Regions from separate parts of the Scytonema hankhaensis NUACC26 genome, predicted to be linked through region 3. Evidence: riboswitches for the same ligand, from Rfam matches in the RefSeq annotation. Region 3 holds a riboswitch; each other region holds the start of a gene.
The links. Region 3 has a riboswitch for cyclic di-AMP ahead of ACKTT2_RS30555 (glycosyltransferase). Riboswitches for the same ligand answer to the same signal wherever they lie in the genome.

Region 1: linked by a shared signal. The riboswitch ahead of ACKTT2_RS34460 (hypothetical protein) and the one ahead of ACKTT2_RS30555 (glycosyltransferase) in region 3 are both predicted to bind cyclic di-AMP.
Region 2: linked by a shared signal. The riboswitch ahead of ACKTT2_RS05675 (adenine nucleotide alpha hydrolase family protein) and the one ahead of ACKTT2_RS30555 (glycosyltransferase) in region 3 are both predicted to bind cyclic di-AMP.

What each region holds. Positions count from the first base shown of each region.
Region 1 is NZ_BAACAP010000229.1:50,960-59,048, forward strand. It holds gene pgmB (beta-phosphoglucomutase) at 1-2,259, opposite strand, end outside; gene ACKTT2_RS34455 (sucrose synthase) at 2,495-4,906, opposite strand; cyclic di-AMP (ydaO/yuaA leader) riboswitch at 5,232-5,367, shown strand; gene ACKTT2_RS34460 (hypothetical protein) at 5,506-5,751, shown strand; gene ACKTT2_RS34465 (SLC5/6 family protein) at 5,842-7,140, shown strand; partial or broken gene ACKTT2_RS34470 (DUF6883 domain-containing protein) at 7,210-7,587, shown strand; gene ACKTT2_RS34475 (DUF4926 domain-containing protein) at 7,607-7,855, shown strand; gene ACKTT2_RS34480 (hypothetical protein) at 8,007-8,089, opposite strand, start outside.
Region 2 is NZ_BAACAP010000114.1:2,149-10,237, forward strand. It holds gene ACKTT2_RS05655 (Rab family GTPase) at 1-131, opposite strand, end outside; gene ACKTT2_RS05660 (OmpA family protein) at 143-1,846, opposite strand; gene ACKTT2_RS05665 (hypothetical protein) at 1,894-2,499, opposite strand; gene ACKTT2_RS05670 (ArsB/NhaD family transporter) at 2,777-4,114, opposite strand; gene ACKTT2_RS05675 (adenine nucleotide alpha hydrolase family protein) at 4,551-5,252, opposite strand; cyclic di-AMP (ydaO/yuaA leader) riboswitch at 5,449-5,650, opposite strand; gene ACKTT2_RS05680 (ABC transporter ATP-binding protein) at 5,790-6,626, opposite strand; gene ACKTT2_RS05685 (ABC transporter substrate-binding protein) at 6,687-8,089, opposite strand, start outside.
Region 3 is NZ_BAACAP010000221.1:7-8,095, forward strand. It holds partial or broken gene ACKTT2_RS30545 (hypothetical protein) at 1-366, opposite strand, end outside; gene ACKTT2_RS30550 (hypothetical protein) at 517-768, opposite strand; gene ACKTT2_RS30555 (glycosyltransferase) at 914-2,191, opposite strand; cyclic di-AMP (ydaO/yuaA leader) riboswitch at 2,354-2,539, opposite strand; gene ACKTT2_RS30560 (DUF5110 domain-containing protein) at 3,109-3,447, opposite strand; gene ACKTT2_RS30565 (TIM-barrel domain-containing protein) at 3,392-4,666, opposite strand; gene ACKTT2_RS30570 (DUF2795 domain-containing protein) at 4,888-5,079, opposite strand; gene ACKTT2_RS30575 (response regulator) at 5,468-5,902, opposite strand; gene hppD (4-hydroxyphenylpyruvate dioxygenase) at 6,427-7,518, shown strand; gene ACKTT2_RS30585 (homogentisate 1,2-dioxygenase) at 7,553-8,089, shown strand, end outside.

The DNA of each region.
Region 1 (8,089 bases), on a different contig from region 3:
TGTTAAAACACCATCTAAATCAAAGATGAATCCTCGAATATCGCGCATAATCTCTTTTTGATCCGAACGCAAGTCAAATTCGTGCCATTTGCCATGCCACATCAGTTTAAATTTTAGACGTTTCCAACCGTAGGGCAGATGTGGTGTTGATGTCGGTGCATCTCCGGCTAATTGTACGCCACCAAAACCCAATATTACGGCTTGCCAAACACCACCAGCACTTGCACCGTGGATTCCTTCATGGGCGTTACCTCGGACATCTTCGATATCCACTAACGCTGCTTGCATAAACCGTTCGTATGCTTCTTTCTTGTTACCTATATCTGAAGCTAAGATAGCGTGAATGGCTGGTCCCAAGGATGAACCGTAAGTAATGTCAGTACGGGGTGCGTAGTAGTCCCAATTCTTCTGTAATATTTCTGAAGTGTAGGGAAATTCTTGTGACTGCCGCATTAAGTAGAGAAGCATCAACACGTCTGGCTGCTTCAGTACCTGACGCTTGTTAGCGCCTTCAATGGTTAAGATAGATTGCATTGATTTGGTACGTGGTTCGTAATCGGCCAAGTTGATATCTTCTAACTTAAAGAATCCCTCGTACTGCTCGATTAAGTTTGTTGATGGATCGAAAGGAATCCATATATTGGTTATGATATCTCGCCAACGCGAAAACCTTCCGGCTGTCAGTTGCAGTTTTTGGGTAAGTTCGTTGGCTTGCTCTGGGTAAGTATTACGCAGCCAGTCATGTATAAAGAGTGCTTTTTCCAAGTGCCACTGCACCATCCGGTTTGTAAAAGCGTTGTTGTCTGAGTGTTCGTGGTACTCATCCGCTCCAATCACTTCCCGAATTTCATACCGTTCGTACTTGGTATTATACTCTACCCTACTTCCCCAAAATACAGCGGTATCTAGAAGAATCTCAGCACCATAATCCCGCATCCATTCGTGGTCATTTGTTGCTTGCCAGTAATACCATACGGCATAAACAACATCAGCACTGATATGGATTTCGCGATCGCGACACCAAATTCTGATATCTTCTCCGTAAAAATCATTAGGAGGCAACCAACGAGGTGTCACTTCATCACCCGTATCAGCGCTTTCCCAGGAATACATTGCTCCTTTGTACCCGTAGTGAACCGCCTTGCGGCGTGCACCATTTAAGGTATGGTAACGATAGGATAGCAAATTCCGAGCCAGTGCGGGCTGGGTGTATATAAAAAACGGAAGGATAAAAATTTCTGTATCCCAGAACACATGACCCCGATAGCCAAAGCCCGAAAGAGTTTTTGCGGCTATACTTACCTTATCATCGTGCTGTGCGGCACAGATCAGTAATTGGAAGAGATTGTAACGAACAGCTAATTGAGCTTTGGTATCGCCTTCTATAACAATGTCACTTTTCTCCCAAGCTTCTTGCCATGCTTGTTCGTGAGCGTTCAACAATTCTGAATAAGCCGGTAACTGAGCCAATTTGTCACAAGCGGCTTCCAAAGGGTTTTCCGCATCTCTTGATGTAAAAAGTGTGACAAATTTATCCACCGTAACAGTTGTTCCCACCCCAGCTTGGAAAGTAGTGGTAAAGGTGGGGTAACCGGGTGGATTGCTAACTTGCGCCTGAGCATCAATTCCCGATACCGTTACACCAGATGCGACACCCAGTTCTATACGGGTTGTGCGGGTACGAAGTTGCAACCAAGACCCTTTATCGGTTTTTCCCTGATCTAGTAATTCCCAGTGATTAAAGCCCTGGTTTTCTGGATAACCATTGATGCTCGTTTGAACTTCCACTAAACCTTCAAAATCCACAGGTGTCACCTGACACCGCAATACCAGCACGTGTTCGTCAGCCAGACTAGCGAAACGCTCAAAATAAAGGTCTACAGTTTTCCCTCTCGGACTGCGCCATCTTATCTTGCGGCTGAGAACACCGCGACGCAAATCGAGTTGTCGTTCGTAGCTCAAAATTTCGCCCCGTTCCAAACGAAAGCGATCGCCATCAACAAATACAATTAGAGGTATCCAATCTGGGCAATTGGCAAGTTCAGTATAAACAATAGGAACGTTATCAAAAACTCCGTGAATAAAAGTCGCTGGTTGAGCGTGAGTATAACCTTCTTCAAAAGTTCCTCGCGTTCCCAAGTAACCGTTACCAATTGTGAAAACGGTTTCCCTATGGTGAACTTTACTGGGGTTAAACTGGTTTTCGACAAGTACCCAGTCCTTATAAATAAATTGCTGAGAATAATTTTGTGTATCCATCGGCTAGTTGTTAGTTGTTGGTTGTTAGTAGTTAGTAGGGGTGCAAGGCCGCCGCGCCCGTACAGTTGTTAGTAGTTAGTAGGGGCGCAAGGCCGCCGCGCCCGTACAGTTGTTAGTTGTTAGGGGGTAAAGGGGGTAAGGGTTAAAAATAATTCTCCAATCGCCATTGCCCCTTATCCCCAGAGGGGGCCCCGAGTTCCCCAATCGCCAATCGCCAATCGCCAATCGCCAATCCCTACCGCTGCATATGCTGCTCCAAAATCTTTTCGGCTCTGGGTTTGAAGAGTAAATGAAATAAGGCTTCTAGATAGCGTCCCCTAGCTTCGCTATTTTCCTGATTCACAAAGTTCCAAAAACTATAGAGTTTGGCAAGTAATAACAATTGCTTGGTATGTAATTCCCAATTGTATTTATTATGGATACGCTGAGTTACCCAATCTGATATTTTATACCAGTATTCTGGTTGCATATCGCATTGGTCGATAAAGTTCGATACTATCTTAGCTGTTCCATCTAAATCTGTAGGATTGACATGAAACTCGTTTTCCCCATCTTCAATAATCTCTAAAGAACCGCCAAATTGTGTTGCAAAAATTGGTAAACCACAACTCATCGCTTCAAGAATGGTTCTACCAAAAGCTTCAAAGCGGGCAAAATGAACAAAAAGACCTCCTCGATCGGCAATAACGCGATAAGCTTCTCCAATTTCCATCAGGGGAAGATGCATACCTACCCAACGGATGCGTCCGTGGAGATTGTATTCATTAATAATGTTATGAAGTCGTTCGATTTCTCCTGCTTCGTCTGAGTTGAGCGCTTGCTCTGAATGTAATTTGTCAGAGAGGATAATTAAATTACAACGTTCTTGTAAATCTTGACTTCGACCAAAGCATTCTGCTAATCCCGCAAGGTTATCTATAGGAGTGACGCTACCAACAGCAAAAATGGGTCGCTTGTTTGCGTTCTCTAAATGCCCCAGAATGTTTGAGTCTTCGCGAGTGAAAAGTAGTTCTTGAACTCGCGATTGAAGGTTGGGGTCGCGGTTTTCTTTTTGATTGTAGGGGAAGAAAACATGTTCGTTTACCCCTGGTGGTACCATATTAAACTTGGGACTAAACAAGTCAATTCCGTCAACAACGTGGTACAACTGTGGCATTGTAAAGTTTTTGTATGACTCGTATTGACCCATAGTGTCGGGTGTGCCTACAATCTCTTGATAGGTTGATGTCACAATAAAGTCTGCTGCATTCATACCTATCAAATCAGAGGTGTATTGCGCCGAAAAGTGGTATTTGTCTTCTAAATCTTGCCAATACAAATTGCTGAATAAGTGTTTGGGTTTTTCTAGAGAGTGAGCAATGTTACAGTGAGTGACTTTTAAACGACGTGCTAAAAGAAAAGTAACTAAGTTACCATCGCTGTAGTTACCGATAATTAGATCGGGTTTACCTTGAAATTGTGCTAGTAACTCTCGTTCCGCATCTAAGGCAAACGTTTCGAGATAAGGCCAAATTTCAAATTTAGAAATCCAGTTTTGCGTAATATTGGGATTAACATCTAGAAAAGGAACTCGCAAAATCCAAGCATTCTCCGTACCTTGAACTTTTTCTAAGCGCAAGTTACATTGGGTTCCTTCGCAGTTAGGAATCAGGCGAGTGAGTATAGTCACTTGGGGTTGAATCCCAAGCACATCTAGCCCAGCCAATTGGATTTCTTCTCGCAGTTTGTTTTCTAAACTACGGGCTTGTTCGAGAATATAGATGACTTGACCTGCGGTTTCGGGTCTTCCCATCACTCCTTCCTGTCCAACCCAACCATGTACGGAAACAAGAGCAACGCGGAAGATTGAGGGAACGCGAGCAACAAAGGCTTCTAAAATGGCGGGTTCAGCAGTGTCAATGAGTCGATTGAGAAGTGCTAAGGTTTCTAGTACGCGGGATGCAGTGTTTCCCCAACCTGGTTCAAAACCTAAGTCTTGCAATTCATAGCGGAATTTTTCGTAGGGTTCGCTTGGTTGGCGATCGCTCAACAAACCAATAGCTACTCTAACTTGTTGGGCGAGCTGAGTTCCTGAGTGAATGCGACCGTTAATGAGTAGAGGAACGCCATCATACTGGCGTCGTTTGAGAACATCGTACAGGACTTCCAACCAATAATCAGGAGCTGTCAGCACTTGCGAGCACAAGTAACGATTGAGAAACCCCAACCCTTGACCGATATTTCTGGGATCGTCAATTTTGGGAGAACCGTGATGGAAGGGGCGGAAGTCTATTTCTAAGATTTGAGGATGGTAGCGCTCGACACGGCGATCGCGCACATTCAGTAGTTCTTGCGGAGTCATTTGTTCAAAGCTTGTCAAATTTGCCCCCAATCGCCAAGCTTCTTGGACACCTATGCGAGGTCGGAGAAGGAACCAGGCACTTTCCTCCTCTAGAATGATTTCATGAGTGTAGTGAATCAGTTTGCCTAGAGAAGAAGAGTGAAAAAAGTACGCTGGCTTTTGCGAGTGGTTGCAAAAGTCGGCAAAAGTTTGCAAAATTTCGGTTCTTAGGAAGTATTTCTTCCCAGAAGCACTTAGATCGTAGACCAACTGACGCAGAGCCGTTTTCTCATCACTGTTTAACACAGTTTGAACTAGTTCATACATAGCCAACTCCTGACCTTTAGATAGACCGCAACCTCATGTTTCTCCCTGACTTAAATAACGATTTAACCTGTGATGACGCATTAATAGAGGTTCATCCCCTACGTTAGCGCAGATCTAGCTTTGAGATCGGCTTCATTAGAAAGGATAAAGAATGAGGGTAGAAGTATAAAAGTTTTGCCTGTATAACCCCGAATTCTATTTGCGAAAGCTTTACAAATATTCTTATAAGTAAAGATTACATTGAGAAATAAAAATAGAGATTGACTGCTTCCTTATATCAGTATTATTTTATGTATTGATTAGGAAAGTCGCCTAATTCAATCCAGTCATGCGAGCGCAAAATCCAAATGACTGGGTGAGAAGCGGAGGAACCAACGTATTGGGGCGAATCTTTGGAGAAAGAAAGGCACCTTCCAGCCTTAGCCCGTCAGCTAACTCCGTCGGCATTGGAAGGAGTATCCATGGTAGAGGTTGTATTCAGCCTATCCCTAAGATCCTCCTGTATGTAAGTGAAAGCTCATCTCGTGAAACTCGCGATCGAAGAGCGATAAGCAAGGTTTCTTGCTAAGCCGATCTAATTCCAAATTAAGGAGGATAAAATGCCTATCCAAAATCGTACATTCTTTGCCGAACACGTTACCTTTTTGCCAGAAAACCAATTTAAGGAAATTGGTGAGTGTGCGGGTAAAAAACTTTTGCTGATTGGTAGAACAAAAGGCTATGGCGAACCAATTGTAGCTACAAGTCAGACAGAAGAGCCAAGCCAAGAGGATTTATACGCCTACGATCTTTACGAACTGCTAAAAGTGAGCAACGATCCGGTTACAATTGTAGAAGAAATTTAAAACAGTAATCAGTACTAGTTATCTGTCACTGGTTACTAGTTACTGGTCACTGGTCACTGGTCACTGGTTACTGGTCACTGGTCACTGATTATGAATAACCGCAGGTTAGATACCTTCTCCCTGGCGGCTTTATTGGTTTCAGCACATTACGGGTTGGGATTTCTCCTAGGAACAGCAGAGAAATCCCTAACTCATGGTGCGGCTGGAAGCCTTTATGCTGTCTCTCTTGGCTTGGGTACAATTGCTCTTATAGTACTAGCAAAGTTTTACTGGACGCAAACAGAACAAATTTGGACTCTCCTCGGTTCTGCTTATGGAAGTGGAGTGAAAATATTTGTGGGGCTAATGTCTTGGGGTTCTCTGATTGGGATTGAAGCAGTACAGTTAATTTCTGCAGCTTCCATCCTCAAAGTCTTTGGCATCCCGCCCATACCTTCAATGATTGTTTTGGCAACTTTGTTTGCGGTGCTCTCCTTATTACCAGTAGAGAAAGCAGGTTGGATATTAAGAGGGTTGCTATTTGTCAATTTTTTGGCTCTTCTTTACGGGCTGTGGGTGCTGCAAGGATTTCCTGAGTATTTGCGATCGCCCTTAGAGTTTGCGAATTCACTTCAATTGGAAAGCTTGCCAAAAACAGTAGGTATAACACTATCTACGGTTTTGTTGGTGCTGATAGATATGAAGTACCAAATGTATCTCGTTCAAGCAAAAGATGTAAAAAGTTTATATAAGGGATGTCTTTTAGCAGGAATTTTGTTATTGCTACTTGCTTTATTACCTTCAACCGTTGTGACAACCGCCCATCAAGCCGGAATTTTACCAGATAGTATAGGTGGTAAAGAAACATTACCCTATATTCTATCTTGGATTGGTGGTGGACCTGACAAACCCTTGGGTATTGCATTAATTGTGTCTTTATTAGTTCCTTCACTCGGTATTGGTAGTAGTATATTAAGAGTACAGAGCAAGATTATTTTTGACTTTAATATTTTACCAGTATCTATTAGTACTCAATTGCTTGTAACCTTTGGAAATGCGCTTTTTGGTTTAATAGTCGCCTTAAGAGGAGGTGAGATTGTTAGTTTAATTGTGGCTTTTTATGCTGCTTATGTAGGTGCAGTTATTGTTCCTTTTGCTGCTTATTTAATTTCCCGAGGAAAACGCTATACCTTTTCTAGAGCGAGTGTTAAGTTATCTTTAATTGCAAGTAGTTGTTCATCGATATCTCTATTGATCGTAACTCGTTTTAATTTCCATCTAGAACTCTTGGGAAGTACGGAATTAAATATTATGGGAGCAGGGATTTTCTCTGGAATCTTATTTTTATCTGCGGGTGAAGTCATAGAAAAGTACTTCCCCGCATCAGGAACAGTGAACAGTAACCAGTGACCAGTGATATGAAATGAGATGGAGCTAAAATTGGTCTCATAGCCAGCTTCCCCTAATTCAACCTCTGAAATGGGAATATTTTGTTACTATATATTAGTACGTAAGTTTAATCTTTTACTGCTAATCCCAAATGCTGAGAATGCAGTAGTGGACATTCGTAAACTACGTGAGTATTGCTTGAATTCAGAACATGACGAAGGTAAGCACACTCGATTGTTTGCAGCAGCATTAGGGATGACTGCTGAAAATGCATAGGAGTTACGCAGCGTACTGGTAGAAGTCGTCAAAAATCATGAGGCTCAATTGGGACGACGTGATGAATATGGGCAACGTTATACGCTCGATTTCTTGCTAGAATGGCAAGGGAAAAGTGCAACCATTCGCAGTGGTTGGATTGTTGAACATGGTTCTGACATCCCAAAATTAACAACCTGCTATCCTCTATAACTATTGAAGGTGAGATCGGATGACTACGACGAGAGTCAAATTATTTGATATTGTTGCATTAACAATTGACCTTCCCGATGACAACCTGTTACGCGGACAGGTAGGGACGGTGGTGGAAGTCTTGGCTGGTGGTGCTGCGTTTGAAGTTGAGTTTAGCGATCGCAATGGGCGTACTTATGAGTCGATTGGTTTACGTCCAGACCAATTTATGATATTGCATTTTGAGCCAGCTTCCCCTGATTCAACCTCTGAAATGGCAGTAATGTAAACTGCTACACAAGTGAGTTAGCTATTTTTTATTAAGTCCTTTACATGAGTCTCTATGTAGATCCCCATGATTCAGTACTAAGTCCAAAAATGGTACATGGAGAGTCAAACCTAAATTATTTTTCTTTTTAGTGTACGCAAAGCTTTGCCTTTTAGACATTTTTACTATGCTTATACTCTTCTAGCATTTTGTTCATCTTATGAGCAGCTTCATAAGAATCATAAGGTGAATCCA
Region 2 (8,089 bases), on a different contig from region 3:
GTTTTTTTATCGATTTTGACGCCTACAGTTGTTTGGTATTTTTCTGAAAAAATACTGTACACAAACTGAGCAACTAAACTAGTTTTTCCTGTTGCAAAAGCACCAACCATACAAATCTTTTTCTGAAGCATAAAAGTATTTTCTATCTTGAATTATCAGATAAGAATACCCTAAAGGTAACTCGACGGCTATATTTTCCCTCTTTGTCAGGTAATTTCATGTTAGGAGGTTCGCGATCGCTATCACCTATGGTATTAAAATAACTGGTATCGATTCCTCGCTCTGATAAAGAGTTTAGGATTGTATTAGCACGAGCTTGACTAAGTATCCTATTTGTCTCTTCATTTCCAATACTATCCGTATGTCCTACTATTTGAATCCTTAGATTTTTACCAAGATACTCAGCAGTTCCTGAGAGTTTTTTTATGACTAATACCAGCTCTCGAAAATTTTTCTCTTCTCCCGGTAACAAATCTGTAGTTCCTTCAAAAAACAATAAGTTTTTTTCTTCAATTTGTTTTTTATAGCTTTCTAGTTGATTCAGTTCAAACGCAATCGTATTTTTATCTTCATATTGGCTCACTCCAGGAATTAAATGCCAACTTTTTTGTGCTTTTAAAATCCAACGGCGAGGTGCAGACCCACTAGCATAAAGAGTCTCATTTTCATCTACTTGAAAGGATATAGTTGTTGGTGCTTTAAGCAATTGCGCTGCTCTTCTTTCAACTATTGGAGGTTCTAAGGAAGCGTATCTTTCCCATCGACTCATGACTTCTTTTGAAGTAAAATCAAATTTTTTCATAAGCACTTCCGGTTCCACAGCTAATAAATCTCTCATCCCAGAAACAAAATACTTTCCAGAACGAGTTTCTGCTTTAATAACAACAATTCCAGGTTGAGAATCCAAATCTTCTATAAAAGCATTCCAACGGAGTTGGTTTCTAATAGTAAAAAAACTCCAAATTACAATACTAAGACCAATAGTGCTTAAGAGAATTATTGCATAAGGAGACTTCTTTGCATTCTGATTTTTATATTGAGATGTTAAACAATTTTGGAGGAAAGGTTTGCTGTTAGCAAACGGTTCCGTGTCTCCCTCAAAGACAATCAACTCTCTATTTAGTTTTTGATGAATTTTTTCTATTGCATCTTGAAAAACTAATCTTAATTCGCGAGGTGCATTACCTCTAATAATACCAGCTAAAACTGCTTGCGGTCCCTCTTCAATCCAAATCGTTAGTTCTCCATAGTACAAACTATGGAGCGTATCTTCTTTGTGCGTATTAAAGGAGTCCTTGACAAAATCCTGAATGGCTGTCAACATTGCTGATACCAAATCGGGATCTTGAACGGGTACTTGTGGTGCAACTACGTGTTGTAGCAGCAATCCATTTTTTTTATGAATCAGGAAAACCTGTTCTACTTGATAGACTAAAGTCCGAAGCATCACAATCTGGGCAAATGTTTTCCCAGTCATTAGCGCTTCTATTCTCCACTTTAAACTCTTTGGAGATAAGCCAAATTCCAAAGTTTTATCTAACGACTGAATCATCTCTTCGACTGCAGCGATCGCCGCTTTACGAGTTGCTGGTCCTACAATTGGAAAAATCGCAGTTGCAAGAACATCTTGGTCTTTTTGAATAGAAGTATGAATGGCATTCTCCACAGTAGGAACCATAGCATCGCTCAGTTCTTTGTCTTCTGCACGCTGTGCTGCTTCTGGTAGCAATCGGCTGATATCTTCTGCTGTTATTTGTGGATTGTCTAATCTCTCGTAGATTTTCTCTAATTTTTGTGGTTCTAGACCAAAAAGCAAAGTACGAAGTTCATTTAAGTCATTTGTCATTTGTCATTTGTCATTTGTCACTTGTCATTTGTCACTTGTCACTGATTTTAATGTTCAGAATTTAAGCGGATGGCTAGTTCCGAGAAAAGATTAGCTAGAGCGTTACGGTCAGTTTTATCTATCCGGAGTTCTTGCGTTTCTCTTTTTAATAAAGCTGCTATTTCTTCATATTTTTGTCGGATATCATCCTGTAGGTTTTTAGATTGATTAAGAATCTGTTCGCGAATTTCCCGTTGGTTATTATTAGTTTGTTCCTCTAATTGTTTGAGTGCTTTTTCTAGCGATGTAATTAAATTTCTATTTTCTTCAGCTAATGATTTTAAAGCTTCACCACGTTCCCCCTGCTCATTTTTAACTCTTTTAGATAAAGATTCAATTTCGTTTTTAATGTAAACTTCTAGAGCATCTAAACGTTTTTTAGTGTCTTCTCTAAGGTTAGTATATTCTTTTACAAAACGATCTTCTATACGGGCAAATCTTTTTTCTACTTCCCGCATTTGATTGCCAAAGAGAATATCTCTAACCTTAGCTAGGTTATTACCTTCTGCAATATCAGTGCCACCAATTAACGATTTATCCATATTATGGTTTAACCCTGATTGAGCTAACTCTATTCTGTGATTGTTGTTTTGTTCCGATTCTGATGGATTCATAGACAAGATTCTATAATTAATTTGTAACTGAGTTGATTCTTTGCTGTTTTAACATATTAACTCCGTAAACGGTAATTCCTTGATATGTAGCCCCATGTCTACTAGGTAGCCTAGCATCTTTAAATGAGTGTTGCACTGCTTGAAATGGGTGTTTTATACGAGAAGTTAAAACCCTATCTTGATTTTTAGATTTATAAATTTTTAAGAATTTTTCTTAAGTTATTACAAAAGTAAAAAAGAGCTTACATGACGCTCTCTCGTCTGTTTCTGCTGCTTTTTATAAGAGAAACCGAAATAGCACGTATAAGGCAGAAGCTATGAGTTGTAATAGCATTACTGGCAAGCCATAATGTAGAAAAGTGTGGAATGAGATGCGACGCCCGTGTTGTTCGGCAATTCCTGCAGCAACAATGTTGGCTGATGCACCTACTAAAGTTCCATTTCCTCCTAAAGTTGCGCCGAACATCATAGCGTAAAAAAGTGGTAGTACTTCTGGAGGAAACTGTCCCTGAAAATTTGGTGCTAAAACTTCAGTTGATGCCAATCCAACATTAACAATGTACTGTTTGAGTAAGGGAACCATGGCTACAACTAGAGGAATATTGGGAACAACGCTAGAAAGCAACCCAATGAAAAAAATGAGAGATAACGAACCAATCAGAATGTTTTTTCCTAAAACAACTGCTAAAACTCCAGACAAACTGTTAATAACACCAGTTTTTTCTAATCCACCGATAAGTACAAAAATACTCATAAAGAATATTAAAGTACTCCAATCTACATCTCTTAGTATGTTATTAACTGTATCTATTTTACTTTGATGGGATAAAAGCATTGCTAAAGCTGCTCCTAACAAAGCAACAGCAGCAGGTGAAACAGGAGTTGGTAAATATTCTCCTGCTACGAAAAAGACTAATACGAAAGCAACTATAAATCCACCGATGGTTAAAACTCGTAGATGGTTGATTTGAGGATGTGGTAGTTGTTCGAGGTTGTCTAGATTAGTTTTCCAGATTTTGCGAAAGAGGAATGGTAATACTGCTACTATAGTAGCGATCGCGATCGCACCTCCCAAACTCAAGCGCCACAAGTAATCTGTAAAGCTAATATTAATAGCATCACCGACAATAAATGTAGCAGGATCGCCAACGATTGTGAGTAACCCCGCACTATTTGCCACAAACACCATAAGGATCAGCAATGGCACACAATTAACCCCGACTTCCTCAGCAATTGGTGGAATTAAAGGTGCTAGTAGCATAACTGTAGTAGCGTTAGGCAATACAGCACAAATAGGAGTTGTAATTGCTACAATTCCTAGCAGTAAACGATTGCCCTTACCTCTTGCAAGAATGACTATTTGAGTTGCAAGATATTCAAAAATCTTAGTAGGTTCAAATGCTCTAACTAGTACCATAACTCCAAAGAACAAACCTAATGTTCCGTGACTGTTGCTGATATAGCTAACAGCATCTTCTAAAGTCATGACATTAGTGAAAACCAATAACAATGCTCCTAATAGGGCAGCAATTGTCAAGTTTACCCACTCTGTCATAATTAAAATTATGACGCTTATAAATGTGAGAATACTGATGAGTGCTTGCCAGTTTTCCATTATTGGTTAATAGTTAGTGGTTAGTTGTTAGTTGTTATACCAATTCCCTATATCTTTGAGACAAATGCGATCCCCCCAACCCCCCTTACTAAGGGGGGCTAGGGGGGATCGTGTGTAGCAATCATTTGGTGAAATGGTATTAGTTGTAGAATAATAGAATTATAAGCATATTATCGAAATTTTAAAAAGGGAGCATCCCGTTTTAGCAAATATGCCATCAGAATGGAATTCTGGGGCTACACAAACAAAGTCCGCGTAGGCGGACGAGCGCTTGTATAGCCGCGATTTCAATCGCTCTATGTTTGTTCTATGTTTGTTCCAAATTAGGATGCTCATTACCTACTAAACATTCAGATACCCGACTTCTTAGAGAAGTTGGGTATCTGGTTTTTCACAGTAATTTAGACTTAATGAGGTAATGACAAAATACTTACCTTTAGATATATTTATTCTGAATTGAGTTTGGAATTCCCAGTACTGGACAAGGGAATTTAGAACCTAGATTTTGTACAATTGGATGCTCGATTGAGTTACACCCAAGAAACAATATATCAGCTGATTCTGAAACAACAACTCTTTTTAGTTCTGTCGCAACAAAACCAAATCGTAAATGAGCTTTGAAAGAACTTTTCCATTCGGCAGCTAAACAACTAGCTTGTCTCAATATACGTTCTGCTTGCGCGAACCTATCTACAGATTTTTCTGTTTGTGATAAGTGTGTTGAGTTATCTTGCCATCTTGTTTGGGTTACTATCCCCGTAGTCAATTCTTCCTCTGTGGAGTTTGTTAGAAAATGTGGTAATACTGTTTGTTCATTTCTGTGACAAGTCCCCGCTTCCTCTGTCGGCACAACTTCTGCAACACCACACATTAAACGATCTTCCATTACATATACGACTTGAACTGTCACCTGCGCTTTAGTAGCCAAACGTGTTTGGTGAGCTGTCAACAAAGCAATATCTAGCGCGGTATGACTGTTCGGAGAACTGTTATAGCCAACGATTAAATTTATTTCCTTCGAGGCTTGAATTTCTTCAGAAACAGATGTTTTTGGTGTTGGAAGGAGTACCATTTGATCTATCAAATCATCTCTTCCAATAGCATTTTGTAGACGCACTAACAATGGCTTAATATTCACAGTTTTCTTCTCTTAATACGAAACGACCTGATCGGGAGAAGCGGGTCTATTAATTTTGGATTTTAGATTTACGACTTTGGATTTATATTTTGGATTGAAGAAAAAACACTTTAATCTAAAATCTAAAATCCCAAATCCAAAATCTAAAATTTCTCTAGGAATCCCCAATCGAAACTGTTATATACAGCCAAAGCTTGGGGGTTCCTTCCATTGCCTACGGAGTTAGCTGACGGGCTAAGACTGGAAGGTGTCTCTCTTGAATTATGAACAATGAAGAATGAAGTGAGAAAGAGCAATTTCTTATTTATTCTTCATCCTTTACCCCTTTTCAAGATAAGCCCCAAAAATTGGTTCCTCCGCTTTAAATTTCTGAAATTTAAATTAGGCTACCCACTTTAACAATTATCAGTTATCAGTCAGTTATTAGCTAACAGTTAACAATTCTTAGTTAATACTGGTCACTGGTGAGTCCAGCGCTGCAGGCGGGTCTCCCGCCGTAGGCGACTGGCGAACCCGTAAGGGTCACTGGTCACTGTCTTACTCATCTTGAGTAAAATACTTATCTAAGAAGTTGAGGGCGTGATTGCGAAGTTCAAAATACTCTTTTGAGTTTCGCATTGCCGAGCGATCGCGTGGATGAGAAAAAGGAACTTCTAAAATTTCCCCAATTTTGGCAGATGGTCCATTAGTCATAAGAACAATGCGATCTGACATATAAATTGCCTCATCCACGTCATGAGTCACCATCATCACAGCTTGACGATGGTTTTCCCAAATATCCAACACTTGCCGCTGTAATTTCCCCCGAGTCAATGCATCCAATGCCCCAAACGGTTCGTCCATCAACAACATTTTTGGACGAATAGCTAAGGCTCTTGCAATCCCCACACGCTGCTTCATTCCACCAGAAATTTCCTCGGGGTATTTGTCTGCAGCCGCATTCAAGTTTACCATTGCCAAGTGCTCATTAACAATGCTGATTTTTTCAGATCTTGAAGCATCTTTGAGCACTTCATCCACCGCTAGTCGGATATTTTCCTTTACTGTCAACCAAGGCAACAGGGAGTAGTGTTGAAACACCATCATACGTTCAGCACCTGGTTTGCGAATTTCTTTGCCATCAAGTCTGACAGAACCAGTAGTCGCTTTCTCTAAACCCGCGACAATCTTCAAAAGAGTAGACTTACCGCAACCAGAGTGACCGATGACAGAAATATATTCATCTTCACTTATAGTCAGATTGACATTATCCAGAACAACAAATTGTTCCCCATCAGGTTTTGGATAAGACTTGGTTACATTGTCAATTTCCAGAAATGGAGTAGCACCAATATTGTGCGTGCGATCGGTTGTGAATGGAGTTGATTTTGTCATGGTAGCTGTCAGAGAAAGTAAAGATTAGTAAAGAAAATTGAGTCCAAGACCCCTATGGAGTTAAGACATATAAAACCGAGTCGGAGCATTTGCTCTAATCTCAAAACTGTTGAGATAGCCCACAGGATCGCTAGGATCGAAACCTTTGTTGTCTATAAAAACGTCAGGAGGCTCTACTTTGAAATCTTCCTTGGGAGACTGAATACCAAGTTCGGCAGCAATTTCGCGATATAAATCGGCTCTCCAACCTTGAGCAGCTAGTTTCTCTGCATTTTTGGGAAATTTCTTGATTTGACCCCAACGTGCTGCTTGAGTCATTAACCAAAGACTTCTGGATCTCCATAAAAATGTAGAGTGTTCGCCAGGGCTTTTAGGGATGTTATCGGGAATATCGTAGAAAATTGTCGTGTCAGCAGCTGTTATCGTGCGATTCTTACCATCAAACCCTCCATAGTTATAGTTACCCAAAATTGCCGGACCAGTAAATTTAGTTGCGAGCGCACCTGGTTTTCTGGGTTTTGCACCAGTAAAAGAACGATCTGTTATCAGTTCAGCAACTTCCTGACGGTTTTCCGGTTTACTGCAATACTGACAAGCTTCTATCATCGCCTTAACTAAAGAGCGATAGGTTTTAGGATAATTGACGATAAACGATTCCATCACACCCAAAAGTCTATCTGGATGTCCCAACCAGACTTCTTTGCCTTGAGCAAAGGTAAAACCCACGCCTTCATTACCAGTAATGGCACGAGTATTCCAAGGTTCTGCCACCATATAAGCTTGCATCGCCCCAATCCGCACGTTGGTCACCATTTGTGGTGGCGGAACAATGATGACTCGAAATTCTTTAAAGGGATCGACTCCCGCAGCAGCCGATATATAACGAATAAAGTACTCGTAAATGGCAGAACTGAGAACAACTGCCCAAACTTTTCCTTCTGTTGGTTGTTTTTCAAAAAAAGCTCTAAAATCGCGACCAAACTCTTCCAAAGCTTTATCGCCATATTGTGCTTTGTACTCGTACCACGGGCGCAGTCCAAAATCCCACATAGCTTTATTCATTGTCATGGCATTTCCATGACGATGTATTGTCATGGCTGCACATAACGGAGCGTGACGAGCACCTTCAGCACCAATTCTGGCATTGGTTACAGCACCAGACACAACGGGAGAGGCATCAAGGCGACCAAAAATAATTCCGTCACGAGATGTTGCCCAACTAGCCTCCCGATTGAGTTTCACGTTTAGCCCGTATTTACGGAAAAAACCTTTTTTCCAAGCAATAGCAAAAGGCGCACAGTCATTAACAGGGACATAACCAACGGTAAGATTTGGTTTTTCTAATGTTTTAGAATCAACAACAGGTTGAACAGCAGCAGCTTCTTCTGTTAGTCCTTTAGCACTGCGGTCTCCGGAAATAGCACATGACGACAACGCCATTCCAGCTGCTGTTGCTCCTATTC
Region 3 (8,089 bases):
CACACCCGTTCCACAACACACCCGTTCCACAACACACCCGTTCCACAACACACCCGTTCCACAACACACCCGTTCCACAACACACCCGTTCCACAACACACCCGTTCCACAACACACCCGTTCCACAACACACCCGTTCCACAACACACCCGTTCCACAACACACCCGTTCCACAACACACCCGTTCCACAACACACCCGTTCCACAACACACCCGTTCCACAACACACCCGTTCCACAACACACCCGTTCCACAACACACCCGTTCCACAACACACCCGTTCCACAACACACCCGTTCCACAACACACCCGTTCCACAACACACCCATTCCACAACACACCCGTTCCACAACACAATTTATTCATGTATTACAGTCAACAGAAAATCGCTATAGACCACAGATGTAGGGGCGCAAGGCATTGCGCCCCTACAAACGGTATGGTTCATTGAGGTGAAAACTGTTGTAATACAGTACGGGCGAGGACGCCCGTACCACAAAAGTAAGAATTGTGTCGTTATGCTTGCAATGCGACTTCACTCTTCCCCGATTCTGAGGAAAGAGTTGTAGGAACTTCTTCTATTTCTACTCGTACCCATTCAGAGTATACATCTTCTAAAAATCTGCTGCGGTCTTGGCTTCCGTTGGAAATCTCTCTGACTTTGAGAGTTGTTACGTACACTCCTTGTACGACTTCATGCCCGTAACCGACAACTTGACCAATTAGTCCAGTAACCTGATGGCGTGTATAGTCACCAATCTCTAACATTGTCATGACTCCTTAACTGAATAGACTTTACGGTTGTTTGTACTTACGCTACAAAATGTTGGTTATCAGTGGAAAAGTTATGATTCGAGGCGGCGAAATGATTGCGGTTTCCCTCCCTCATAAGTTGATTAGGAAATAGTAGTTATTAAGCAACAGCTGGAGCTTTCTTCTCGCGTGAAGGGACAACTTCCGGTAACAGATGAGTGTAAAGATGAGTTAATCTAGAGGCAACACTTTGCCAGCTAAAAGCAATTTCGACACGCTGTCTACCTGCTTCACCAAGGCGATCGCGCCATTCTGGATTTTCTAGAATTCGGTCAATGGCTACGGCAAAAGCATCTTCATCTTTGGGAGGAGCAAGCAATCCCGTAACCTCGGGTACTACTGTAAATTGCAATCCACCAACATTACTGGCTACAACTGGGGTTTGGCTAGCCATCGCTTCGATAGCAACTAAACCAAAAGGTTCGTAATGACTGGGGACAACACACACATCAGCCGCAGCGTAGTAAGAGGGCAAAATAGTCTCATCAAGCCGTCCTGGAAAGGCTGTGCAATTTTCTAATCCAAGTTCAGATACAATACTGGCTATGCGATCGCGTTCGATTCCATCACTATAACCGGGACGACTACCGCCTCCAATAATTAACTGCAAGTTACCCGTACCGTGCAAACTCGATTTTGCAAAAGCTCTAACGAGTGTTTCAATACCTTTACGTTTATCGAAGCGCCCGACATAGAGCACCACTTTTGCATCAGGAGCAATCCCCAATGCTTGACGTGCTACAGATCGTTCAATTGAGCCAAATTTCTCAATATCCGTACCGCAAGGAATGACTTCTATGCGTCCAAGACAGGAAACAAGATTTCGCATATGTTCCTGTTCTTGGGGGCTAGTGGCTACAACTCGATCTACACTCTCCAGACAATTTTTTTCCACAGCTAGTCGGATACTAGCTATTGCTGGTATATCAGTGACACTACGGTACTTCACTGCTCCTAGTGAATGGTATGTATGCACTTGGATCAATGGTTGACGCTTTTTCAGTTCCATTCCCACCCAGGAAGACAACCAATAGTGAGTGTGAACCAGAGAATACTGAAAACCTTGATTTTGTTGGAATGCTTGAAACTCTGCAATAAATTCAGGTAAACGATCCAGTAGACTATCGCGACCTATAAACTCCATGGGACCAGCTTTGAGTCGAATTGTTCGACAGTTAGTTCCATGTTGAATGATAGCTGCTTGTTCGGGACTGCTACGGCGAGTGAACATATCCACTTGCCAACCTTTTTGAGCTAATGCATAACCCACCTGACGGACGTATACGTTTTGTCCACCAGCCTCTTCTTGTCCTATTTCTGCAGCAGGATCTCCATCCACAGAAATCAAAGCGATGCGATGCTTTTTTGTCAGTAGCATAGTTAAACTTCACTCTTATGGCAATCTTTCCTACCTTAAATATCTGAATCAAGGTAGCGTAACCCCTTATCCAAAGCTAAGGGCAGGTACAACGAAGCGCACAGATACCAGCCAAGGATACCGACGAGAACAAAGCATTACTTGCTTAAGAATGCTGTTCGCTCAGTCTCCTCTCAATGCCGACGAAGTTAGCTGACGGGCTAGGACTGAGAGATGTCCCTCTTTTGAAGGATCAAGTGAGAAAAAGGATTTCTTATTTATCCTTTATACTTAAGCCTTTATCCTTGTGCAAGATTAGCCCCAAGGGTGGTTCCTCCGCTCCACGTTTACCTGTGGGAACACTATGTTTAAGGTAAACCGTGAACTAGGCAGACCGAATCTCTATTGTTAAGAATTTAACTTGTAACCTTCACATAAGTCAACCTTTTTTAAGGAAGACTTCTTTAAGCAACCAGCATTGCTACTCTCCAATACGTATTATTGCAAGTTTTGTAATTCTGGTAACCGTTTAACAAAGCTAGCTTGGTACAACGAGTTATGGGTGAACAATTATGAAGTCCGACCTGCATCTAAGATATATCCTTCATAGAAATAAATTTCAAATGCTTAACATAAGTTAGTATAATTACATGAATTTTCTTTAAAGACAACTCTATGAATTACTCTATTCATCTATATTATTTTTCTATCTATCGATAGATGTAAAAACTATATTGATTCCATCCTGTGGGGTGGGCATTGCCCACCAATATCAATTCTCCAAATGATTGCTATACACGATCCCCCATTATCCACGCCCTTACGGGTATGTGTAAGGCACACGCTATATGCAAGGCACACGCGAACGCTACCAGCACTGGTCTCACCGTCCAACGCAATAGCTTCCCTTAAAAAGGGGGACTTTAAGTACTTTCCCCCTAATCCTGAATATGAATCTTGCAGAAGCGATTGTTGACAATCAACTCCTCTGAGTCTACTAATTCTATTATTTGTCCAGTACAAGTTACTTCCTTATCATCAATCCAAACTTGTTGTGGTTGGATTCCGTGTATATGTAAGCTTATCGATCTATAGGGAAAAGGGTACTTACCTTCTGTTGTCCAAACGATTTCTAAATTGTTCTCAAAACGTGTTATCGCAAATTTATGCAATCTCGAATCTCCATAACCATCACCTGCATCAGAGTAAAGAAGATTTTCACTATTGCCTTCTATAGGAGGGTAAATATGCAGAGTTAATTGCTTTTTCTCCTCCATAGGTAAAATATTCCCTGCCAAAACTAACAGAGGAATTTGTTCTAGGGTAAATATTATGCGCTTCGCGATGATCCCCGCCCCTGCCTTCCATATAATGTTGTGTGACTTTAGGAAGCGAGCGATCGCCCCAAACAATAAAAGCAGCTGGTTCATTCATATCGTACCAGAATCCTGCAACACCCACATCTAGCAGATACTGATATTGGCGACTCCACCATCCACGAACTTTGGGGTTAGTAAAATCTGGAAATACACACCAACCAGGCCAAACAGGAGCAACAACAAGTTTCCCGTTGGGGAGTTTGCAAAAGCCGTCCAGTATTTGACCTTCTAAAAACAAATTACTATGACGGCTGTACTTAATACCTGGATTTAGAATAGCAATAAACTGTACCCCAAGTTCTTTGAGTTCTTGTGTAAAACTTCCTAATTTAGGAAAGCGATCGGGAGCGATAGTAAACGCTCTATTACCAACTTGACAATCTATATCTAAATGAATAGCACTCAAAGGTAAATTGCGATCTTGAAATGCTTGAGCTTCTTCCCGAATTTTTTCTTCTGTACGGTATCCCCATTTAGATTGGTGATAACCTAAAGCCCAGAGAGGAGGTAAAGCCGCACGCCCAGTTAATTCTGTATAACGTTCTAAAAGTTGAGCCGGTACGCCATAAGTAAAGTAGTAACGCAGCGATCCCCCTGCAAAATCAGCAACAGCAATTTCCCCAAAGGTAAAATAAGCGTCAAAAGAGTTTTCATAAAAAATCAGATAACTGCCAGAGGAATGCAAACCTAAATATACGGGAATACATATATACATTGGAGCTGAACCAGGGCCATACATGCCCGCCGCATCATAGTTCCACATCCGATATGTTTTTGGTTGTTGCTTCTCATCTTTAGCAGCACGTAAGTTAAGATAAGAAAACCGTTCCCCAAGCCCGTATATTTGTTCTTCTTGTCTTAGTTGTGCTTGATGTAACCATCCTTCGCTTTTACGAGAAGGAGGTAGTTCTTCACGTAAGATTTGTCCTGAAGAATCGCAAAACTTTAAACTACCATCTTCTTTGACAATAACTTTTAATTTAGCACTAGATATGGAGTAACCATTTTCTGTCTCTGCAAATTGAGTTTTCACCTCTTGCCAATCCTGTCGAGCAATGGCATAAGGAATAGGTGATATACCAGGTTTCCAATCAACTCGAACAAAATCTTCAGTCAAAAAACAAATTTCTAATTCTGCAAGTTCAAAATAGAAATTAGCACCTCTGTCTGTAAGTTCGGTACGAATAAGTTCTCCAGGCTTGTCAAATCCTATTTCTGTAGAACGCTTGAAAAATTCCCGTTCTATATTATCTCGTTTGCGAGAATAAAGAAATGCGTGAGGCGTGCATTTAAAGTAAAAAAGTATTCCCAGCCAGTGGCTGGGAACGAGGTGGGAAGTTATGCTTTGCCCATTGCTTGGCTCACATCCACAGGTGTTTGGTATTGCTGATTTGGCAAATTCCTAAAAGCCCGAAGTACTCCTTCGTCTACACCTTTTTCCTCGGCATAAAAAATTAAATCTTTCTTGCTTACCGGGTATTGAACTTCATTCAAGCTTTTCTGTAGCTGTACGTAGTTTACTCTAATCATGACAACCTCCTACTAATGAACTAGGAATCACACTACTTTTTCTGGTCTGACAGAAAATGCGATACCCTTTTAAGGGTTAAGCCGAAGGCTTATCGCGCACTCAGCTTATCAATTCACAACTTATTCTGAAGCGATAGACGAGCGTGAATAGATTAACTGTTCAGACCAGCTCAGTATTAACTTCATTCGCTAACTAAGATACAAATTTTTGATAATTGCAACTTCCTGCTACTGGAGGAGAAAATTCACATAATGCACTGGATAATTTTATTAACATCTATCCTAAGAAAGAGATTAGTATTGAACTATTTTTCAAAAATGCGGTATAGCTTTAGCTGTTAAACTCCGCTTATCGCTCTGCTGAATAAAGAAGTACTTTTGGACTTAGTTACTCTGGATTTTGGGAAAGTAGCAACATCACTTCCCTTAAAATCTCTTGAAAACCATTGATAGACATAGGTTTAACAAAATATAAGCTGATACCAAGCGCAATAAACCGTTCTGCATTATCTGTATCTGTAGAACTGCTCATCACAACAATTGGTAAATCCTTAAAATCATTTTGTTGTTTAATCCATGTGACTAGCTCTAACCCCCCCATCTTAGGCATTCTTGTATCTGTTAAAATCAGAACGGGTAATGGGTAAATATCTCTATTCCCATAAGAACCTTCACCTAGCAAATACCTTACAGCCTCATCTCCGCTTGTCACGCTTTTCAAAGATAGCTGTAAGTTGGTTTTGACAGCAGTACGTTGAATAAACAGTAGATCGTCAGGGCTATCCTCAACCACTAGAACAGTAGGCAACTTGGGAGCGCTCATCTACAACCTCTTTTTTGTCTGAAGTCCAAGAGTGAATATTAGGCACATAAGTTAACAAAGCATACCCTGGCAAAATAAAAAGTTAATTTTATAATCGGATTAGAGGTTATACCATTCTACGAAAAAGATGATGCAAAACGATAATGTAGAAACGCAAAGTATGGCGTTGTTACAAAATTGACACGGCTCGCGATTCAAGTAAAATGGTATTACTTAGTTCACCATCGTAACTAAAAGCGGATTTTTTGAACGAGGTAGTGCTTTGCTCTAATGCCCAGGGTTACATGACTCGTATTCAAAATGACTTACTCCCGAACCGCTATTCGATTACCCAAACACGTAGGGGAGCCACCCGAAGTGCGCGGGTTCCCCCGCGACTGCTAGGAGTGGCGTTGGGCAGTGCCCACCCTACTACAAAGATCGGTAATTTTAGAGCGGAAAGAGAGTAACGCAAATCATGTATTAAATCTAACATTTGTGAAAAAGATATTTCCAGTATTTCCTCTGAACTGGGAGGAATTTAGATGATTGATTTTTGCCCTATTAAGTGCTTCGACCACCTTGAATTTTATGTTGGAAATGCAAGGCAAGCAGCACTGTTCTATTCTAAGTTTTTTGGATTTACTAATACAGCTTATCGGGGTTTGGAAACTGGCAGCCGTGAAGTAACATCTTATGTCATGCAGCAAGGGGAAACCCGCTTTGTTCTGAGTGCAGCACTCTTTGCCAACCATCCCATCTCGCAAAGCGTTCTGAAGCATAGTGATGGAGTGGCAATTATAGCTTTTGAAGTGCTAGATGCTACAAGCGCTTATAAAGAAACAATTAGAAGAGGTGCTGTAAGTGCGATCGCACCAACAGAAGAGGAAGATGGATACGGTGTGTTGCGTTATGCGGCTATCCATGCCTATGGTGATGTTTTGATTAAATTTGTGGAAAGGAGCGATTACTCTGGAGTCTTTGCCCCTGGCTTTATACCGCAATACCCTGCCAACAGTAATCATTCTGTAGGCTTATGTAATATCGATCACATCGTTGGCAACGTTGAGTTGGGAGCAATGAACAAATGGGTACAGTTTTTCACTGATACAATGGGCTTTAACCTGCTAGTGCATTTTGACGAAGAGGCAATTTCTACAGAGTACTCAGCCTTAATGTCTAAAGTGATGCAGAACGACACGGGTAAGATTAAATTGCCAATTAACGAACCAGCCAAAGGGAAACGCAAATCTCAGATTGAAGAGTACCTGGAATATAATAACGGTCCGGGAGTACAACATATTGCCTGCGCGACTAATAACATTATCGAAACAGTCTCTCAATTAAAAAAAGCGGGGCTGGAGTTTCTGCACGTACCGAGAACTTATTACGAAAACTTGAAAGAGCGAGTTGGTGACATTGATGAGCCTATTGAGCAACTAGCAAATTTGGGCATTTTAGTAGATAAGGATGAAGATGGGTATTTACTCCAGATTTTCACCCAACCCGTGCAAGACCGACCAACGCTTTTCTTTGAAGTGATTCAGCGTCATGGAGCACAAGGTTTTGGTGAAGGTAACTTCAAAGCCCTGTTTGAGGCGATAGAACGCGAACAAGCACTCAGGGGGAATTTATGATGCACCAAATACGGGGATCTAAGGGGATGAGAGCATGACTTACTACTATAAATTAGGAAAAATTCCCCATAAGCGACACATTCAGTTTCGTCAACCTGATGGTTCTTTATATCATGAAGAATTAATGGGGATGCGAGGTTTTTCAGGCGTTCAATCCTTGCTATACCATTTACGTCCGCCTACACAAATACAGAAAATTTTGTTAGAGAGGACAGTGAATGCGTCCTATGAAGAATCGAGTCCCCTGTGTCACCGCCATCTACGCACAGTAACCGTAGAATTGGGGGCAGATGCTGTGGAAGCAAGGGTTCCGTTAATGGCAAATGCAGATGTCTGCATTTCAATTGCTCGACCCACATTACCCATGTTATACTGGTATCGATGTGCTCATGGTGATGAAGTCATATTCATCCATGATGGCACTGGTGTATTAGAGAGCCAGTACGGTATTTTACACTATCAAGTAGGAGATTATTTAGTTATTCCTGCAGGAGTACTGTGGCGTATTATACCTGAGTTAGGTATAGAGCAGCGAATGCTTGTCATTGAGGCGAGCGGACACATAGAACCA